3 regions of the Paraclostridium sordellii genome follow, and region 2 is predicted to be linked to each of the others. Evidence: riboswitches for the same ligand, from Rfam matches in the RefSeq annotation. Region 2 holds a riboswitch; each other region holds the start of a gene.
What was found. Region 2 has a riboswitch for cyclic di-GMP ahead of ATCC9714_RS11315 (SpaA isopeptide-forming pilin-related protein). Riboswitches for the same ligand answer to the same signal wherever they lie in the genome.
Positions count from the first base shown of each region.

Region 1: it holds a riboswitch for cyclic di-GMP, as region 2 does, so the genes downstream of both, flgB (flagellar basal body rod protein FlgB) here and ATCC9714_RS11315 (SpaA isopeptide-forming pilin-related protein) in region 2, are expected to answer to the same signal.
Region 3: it holds a riboswitch for cyclic di-GMP, as region 2 does, so the genes downstream of both, ATCC9714_RS02665 (methyl-accepting chemotaxis protein) here and ATCC9714_RS11315 (SpaA isopeptide-forming pilin-related protein) in region 2, are expected to answer to the same signal.

Region 1 is NZ_LN679998.1:2,539,140-2,541,413, reverse strand. Features, by position in the region: gene ATCC9714_RS12245 (glycosyltransferase) at 1-225, shown strand, start outside; cyclic di-GMP riboswitch class I at 594-685, shown strand; gene flgB (flagellar basal body rod protein FlgB) at 962-1,288, shown strand; gene flgC (flagellar basal body rod protein FlgC) at 1,293-1,697, shown strand; gene fliE (flagellar hook-basal body complex protein FliE) at 1,718-2,029, shown strand; gene fliF (flagellar basal-body MS-ring/collar protein FliF) at 2,053-2,274, shown strand, end outside.
Region 2 is NZ_LN679998.1:2,359,165-2,361,438, reverse strand. Features, by position in the region: gene ATCC9714_RS11320 (DEAD/DEAH box helicase) at 1-388, shown strand, start outside; cyclic di-GMP riboswitch class II at 453-536, shown strand; cyclic di-GMP riboswitch class II at 576-659, shown strand; cyclic di-GMP riboswitch class II at 698-781, shown strand; partial or broken gene ATCC9714_RS11315 (SpaA isopeptide-forming pilin-related protein) at 839-2,274, shown strand, end outside.
Region 3 is NZ_LN679998.1:552,633-554,906, forward strand. Features, by position in the region: gene ATCC9714_RS02660 (MgtC/SapB family protein) at 1-566, shown strand, start outside; cyclic di-GMP riboswitch class I at 847-923, shown strand; gene ATCC9714_RS02665 (methyl-accepting chemotaxis protein) at 1,080-2,274, shown strand, end outside.

The sequences.
Region 1 (2,274 bases), 180 kb from region 2:
AAACATATAAATATAGAAGTTTTTTACAAATATGATAATATATCAATTATTTCATCAGTATCTACATCTGTTTTATCGATGGCTAAGTTAGGAGCTAATGTTTGTGTTATATCTAAAATACTTAGTAATCAAGAACAAAGGTTGTTTGATGTATTTTCAAAGTTAAATGTTTATATGCCTAATACGGTTGAACAGTTTTATGCTTATGTAGATGAAAATATGTAACATAATATATAAATAAAATTAAATTAAATTATAATTTAAAAAATATGAAAATCTAAATTATTATAAATTATTAAAAAAATATATTGTATACAAATTTCATTAAAGTAAAAATAAATAATGAAATTAAAAAAATAGAAAAAAATTATGCAAAAAATAAAAAATAATAAGATTTATAAATGTTAAAAATAAGGTAGTTACAAGGATTAACCTTAATATTGAAATAATTTGATGTTAAAAATAGCATGATGTTTAAGCTTATAATTATTTTTTAAACAAATTAGAAAATTACTACTTATTGGAAAAGTTAGAATTTAAAGTAAATGCTTGAATAATGCTGAATAATGGTATAAAATGAAAATATAAGTCGAAAAAAATAAGGGCATACCTAGGGAAATCTAGGGTCGCAAAACTATAGGGGCTAAGGTTTATTAGAAATAAACTATGCCAGCCAGCTGCCGAAGAGTTACTAAACTTTTTGTTATAATTACTAATATAAAATTTAATTGCAAATATAAAATAAAAGATGTAATTGTATCATTATGTCTAAATTAGGGGTGTAAAATATTATTATATATATATTTACAGGGATAGTTCTGTGAAAATTTAATAATATTTACTTATTGAATTTATTTTATATTTAAAATTTAAAATTAGTAATTAGTCATATTGTATAAAAGTTATTAAACTACTCTTTCAGAGTAGTTTTTTTATTTTAATAAAAAAATGGGAGGGAAGAATGGAAATATACAATTTAATGAAAGCTGGTTTAGATGCCACAGCCTTAAGGAGTAAAGTTATTGCTAATAATATAGCAAATATTAATACCCCAAATTATAAAAGAAAGTATGTAAGTTTTGAAGATACTCTAAACGAATCTGTAAATGGAAAACCTAAAATAGAGGTTAAAACAGATGAAAATTCAAAAATGAGAGTAGATGGTAACAATATCGACTTAGAGAGCGAAAAGGTAAACCAAGCAGCTACAACTCTTGAATTTAATGCTCTTGTAACTTTAACTAATATAAAATTAGGAATGGCAAAAAATGTTATAGCAGGGAGGTAACTAAATGAGTATTTTTGGAGGTATGAGAATAAGCCAAAGTGCTTTATCTGCAGAACGTCTTAAAATGGATGTAGTTTCATCTAATATAGCTAATATGAAAACTACAAGAACTAAAGAAGGCGGAGCTTATAGACGTAGAGTTCCAGTATTTGAGGAAAATTACGATAGTAAGTTAGGTATGCTAGGTGTAAAAACTGTAAGTATACAAAAAGATCAAGCACCACTTAGAAAATTATATGAACCTAATCATCCAGATGCAGATAAAGAAGGATATGTTGAATATCCAAATGTGGATATATTAGTTGAAATGGCAGATTTAATGACTGCAGCAAGATCTTATGAATCTAATATAGATACATTAAATGCACAAAAGAATATGATTTCTAAGGCTTTAGAAATAGGTAGATAAAACAAAAAAGGAGTATATTTATGACAGGAATAAGTGCTATAAGCGGAGTAAACAATATCGCAACAAGCAATAATTTACTTAAAACATCAAATGCAGAGAGTATTAAAAAAGAAAGTAGTTTTTCAGATGTTATAAAAAGTGCAATAGACAAAGTTAATGATATGCAAGTGGACTCAAATAACAAAGTAAAAAGCCTTATAAAAGGTGGAGACGTTTCTATGCATGATGTAATGGTATCAGCACAAGAAGCCCAAATGTCAATGCAGTTAATGATTGAAGTTAGAAATAAGGTATATGAAGCTTATCAAGATCTAAATAGAGTTCAATTATAACTTTATAGCAAGGAGAAATTTAGATGAATATAAAGGAATTACCACAAAAAGCAAAAGATTTTGTGTTGGTTAAAAAAGAACAATTTGATACCTTATCTAAGAAGAAGAAAATTGCCATAATGGTTGCAGTTATATCTTTAGTTTTAGCAATGATATTTGGATTAACATATGCAAAGAAAAATAAATATGGTGTTTTATTCTCAGGTTTAGATTCTAATGATGCTGCTACAATAACTAAGGAATTA
Region 2 (2,274 bases):
TATACAAGAATATATTGGATATAATATAGAAAATTTAAAGGACTTAAATGAAGAGAGTATAGAATTAGGTAAAAGAAAGTTTGAAGAGAAATCTAAAAATTTATTTAAAACTAATCGTATAAATAAAAAAGATAGTAAGTTAAATAGTGAGGTTACTAAAATATATTTAAATGCTGGAAAAAAGAAAAAAATAAGAGTTGGAGATATTGTTGGAGCTTTTAGCAATATTGATGGTATAAAAAATGAAGATATAGGAGTTATTGAAATAAGTGATCTATGCTCTTATGTAGATTTACTTAATTATAAAGGTGAGATATTTTTAAAAAAACATAAACAAATATACATAAAAAAGAAACCTGTTAAAGTTAAGAGAGACAATACGATTTAGATTAATAAACTATAAATTTGATTGCAAAAAATATCGAAATTTGGTAAAATTAAGTGAATTAATTTAATGATTTAGAAACGAAGAAGTATATTCTGTATTTGGGCATCTGGAATATATGGAGTTAGTGATGCAACCGGCTATATTTACAAACTGTAGGTATAGCCTTTTTTATTTGAAAGTAAAAATTTAATGATTTAGAGACGAAGAAGTATATTCTGTATTTGGGCATCTGGAATATATGGAGTTAGTGATGCAACCGGCTATATTTACAAACTGTAGGTATAGCCTTTTTTATTTGAAAGTAAAACTTAATAATTTAGAGACGAAGAAGTATATTCTGTATTTGGGCATCTGGAATATATGGAGTTAGTGATGCAACCGGCTATATTTACAAATTGTAGGTATAGCCTTTTTTATTTCCAAATTTAAAAAATAAAAAGAGGTGATTTTTTGAAAGATAGGAAAGGCAGGAAGGTACTTAGCTTAGTTATTATTCTAAATATGATACTAAGTATAATATCGCCAAGTATAACTGTATTTGCTGACAGTAATATTAAACTGAAATTAACCAGTAATAAGAGTAAAGTTGATTCAGGAGATCAAGTTGAATTTAATTTAAACTATGAAGCTTTAAATGGGCCAGGAAGTATAAAAGATGGAGATGTAATAACTTTTGAATTACCTGATGTATTTAAAGATATAAGCCCCAAATATCCACCGGAGCATTTTAAAAGTGTAACAGTAAATGGAACAACTGTTACTGCCGTATTTAGTGAAGGAGCAAATGATGCAATTGGAGGATATATGAGTGTAAAAGCTACTGCTAAAAATGTTGAATCTGCTACAACTCAGAGAGTTGAAGTGAATTTAAATGGAACAGTGCAGTATATGGATATTGAAGTTGATCCTCCAAAAGAAGTAAATCCACCAACAGAAGAAATAATAGATAGACAAATATACAAATCAGTAGACAATCCAGACGGCTATGAAGGTTATGAAAATGGAACTCTAATAAATAATATAAATAATCCAGTAGTAGGGAAAAAGGTTCAGTATAGTATATATGTAAATGAAAAGCATGGATATATCTATAATTCATATATAAAAGATAGTATCCCAGAAGGTATGGAACTAGTCAGAAATTCCATAAAAGTTTATGAAACTAAATATGGACAAGAAGAAAGAAATGTAACATCTGAATTCAAAGGTAAAATGAACTTACAGAGTAATGAGTTTTATGTGAATTTTGGAACTACACAAAATAAATACAGAATAAGTTATGATTTGATAATAAAAAAACAAATGCCAAGATATGATAATATTGCAAGCTTAATTAAACATGATGGAGAAATATCATCAAAAGCTATAGTCAAACCTAAAGATGACGATAAAATTATATCAAAATATAGTAGAACTAATGAAACTGCCAAAGATGAAAATGGACATACAGTAGGTATAGTAAATTTAAATGATAACAAAGTTACATATACATTAGATATAAACCCTAATAACCAAGATATAAAAAATGCTATTGTTGAAGATGTTATACCATCAGGAATGAAATTAGTTGATGGAAGTATAAGAGTTGGAGCATATGATATAGCAGATAATTTTGAGTGGGTTACAAAGCAAATAAAAGATAAAATAAAGTTTGAAAATAATAAATTAACTTTAAACATCGGAGATACAAATAAACATTATTTAGTTTATTATGACTTAGAAGTTACTCAAAGGCAAAAAGCTTATACTAATAATGCCAAAATAAGCTATGATAAAACTTCTAAAGAAGTAAGTAATGTAGTTAGGTATGAAATGAACGCAGGTGCTATAAATGCTAGAAAAACTGTGGATAAGACCTCATTAAAAAAAGGCGATAGTCAAATCGT
Region 3 (2,274 bases), 1.6 Mb from region 2:
GGGCTACTATAGCAGCATTGATTCAGGTAGAGTTAGCTCAATTAGCTTTAAATGAGATTACAACTACGAAAGCACTGTCTGGAGCCATTAAAGTAAATGATGGAAGATTTATAGGTCAAGTTGTATCCGGTATAGGTTTTTTAGGCGCAGGAACTATAATCAAAACTAAAGGTTCTGTCCGAGGTTTAACGACAGCTGCATCAATATGGTCAGTTGCTTGTATTGGAATAGCCATAGGAATAGGATTTTATAGAGTGAGTATTTTGGGAGGGATAAGTATAATAATAGTTCTTGTTGTTTTAAAAAAAATAGAAGAAAAGTATATAACTAAAGCTAGCACTATAAAGCTAAAAGTTAAATATATATCAAAACAAGAAGCTATTAGAGAAATTCAAGAATCAATTCAAGGATATCAAGTAAACGTTGAAGGTATAGAAGTTATTTCAGATGATGAATGTATATATACATTAAGAAAATCTAAGCTTGTAGGTATAAGTGAAATTATAAGTATATTGAGTGAAAATAAAAATATAATTATGGTAACTAAACTTGATAGTACAAGTTAAAAAGAGAGCATGAAATAATGCTCTTTTTTATTTGAAAATTTACAAGATTTTCAGGAAAAGTATAAAAATAATTTGAAACAATAGGTATAGATCTGGAAATTCTCTAGGTCGTGGAAAAATTTACAAAAATTTAACTTTTGTTATTTTGATTTATGCCGTATTAAAAAGTATATATAAATTTATTTGAAAATATTATTTTAGTCCCTAAAACAATTTTAGTAAATAAATTACATAATTAGAATTTATTTATAAGTATTAAAAGTCATAAATTATAAATCTACAACTATATAGGCAAACCGAAGTAATTCGGCGCAGCAAAGCTATAGGGACTTTTTAAGAAGTTAGTCAGTTACAAAACTTATAATTAAAAAGGGGGTTAACTGGCTTAAGTTAACTCCCTTTTATTTTTATAAATACTGATTAATTTGTTAGTTAAATTTTTAATAGGAGGTGTTTAAGTAACAAATAATTAAAAAACTGTAAAAAAACAGTCAAAAAACGGGAGAAAAAGAAATGAAATTTAAATTTGGACATATTAGTAAAGAAAAAAACAAAAGTATAAAGATTCAACTTGCATTAACTATTGTATGTTTTTCAGTAGTTTGTTGTCTATGTTTAGGAGCAATAACAAGTTACCTAAATTATAAGACATCTAATACAATTTTATCCAAAACAGCAGTAGAAACTACTAAACAAGCTGCAGATACAGTTGCCCAAAAATTAACAAATGTAAAAAATGCAGCAATACAAACTGGAATCATAAAAGAACTTTCTGACCCGAAAGTTAGTGTAGAAGAAAAACAAAATATAATAAATAGGCAAGAAAAATTATATGGGCTAAAATTAGGACAAATTTTAGACGTAAGCGGTAAAGATTTATTCAGTGGAAAAGATTATTCAAGTAGAGATTATTTCAAAATCTCTATGGGAGGACAAGCTTATATGGGAAGTCCTGTAAAAAGTAAAGTAACAGGTCAACTTACACTTGTGGTTGCAGCTCCTATTTGGGAAAATGGAGTTCAAGGAAGTAAAATAGTTGGTGTTGTAACTTTTGATACAGATAAAGACTTCTTAAATGATATAGTTAATAATATAAAGATAAGTAAAAATAGTTATGCATATCTTTTAGATAAAGAAGGAACTACAATAGCGCATAGAGACACTAGTTTAATAGGTGTTGAAAATACTATAAGAGATGCACAAACAAATAAAGACTTAGAACCTTTTGCTGAGGCAGATAAAAAACTTATATCAGGTGCAACAGGAAATACTGATGTAGAGTTAAAAGGAGAAGATTGGATACTAGGCTATGCTCCAGTAAAAAATAGCAACAATTGGGGTATAGGCGTTATGATAAATAAAGGTGATTTCTTAGGCCAAATGTATAACTCTATTTTTATAACAGTAGTGTTATCTATACTATTTATAGTAGTGGCATTTATAGTAGCAGCTAAATTTGCTAGTATGATAGGAAATCCATTAAAACAATGTAGTGAGAGACTTAAAAAATTAGCTGAGGGAGATTTAAACTCAGAAATACCAGAAGTAAATGCTGAAAATGAAATAGGCTTAGTTGCAGATGCTACAGAAAAAATAGTTCAAGACTTTAGAGCTATGATAAATGAATTGACAAATATATTAACAGAAATAAGTGATGGTAACTTAGCTGTTGATATGGATTGTGATAAATTAAGATCTTTATTTGTAA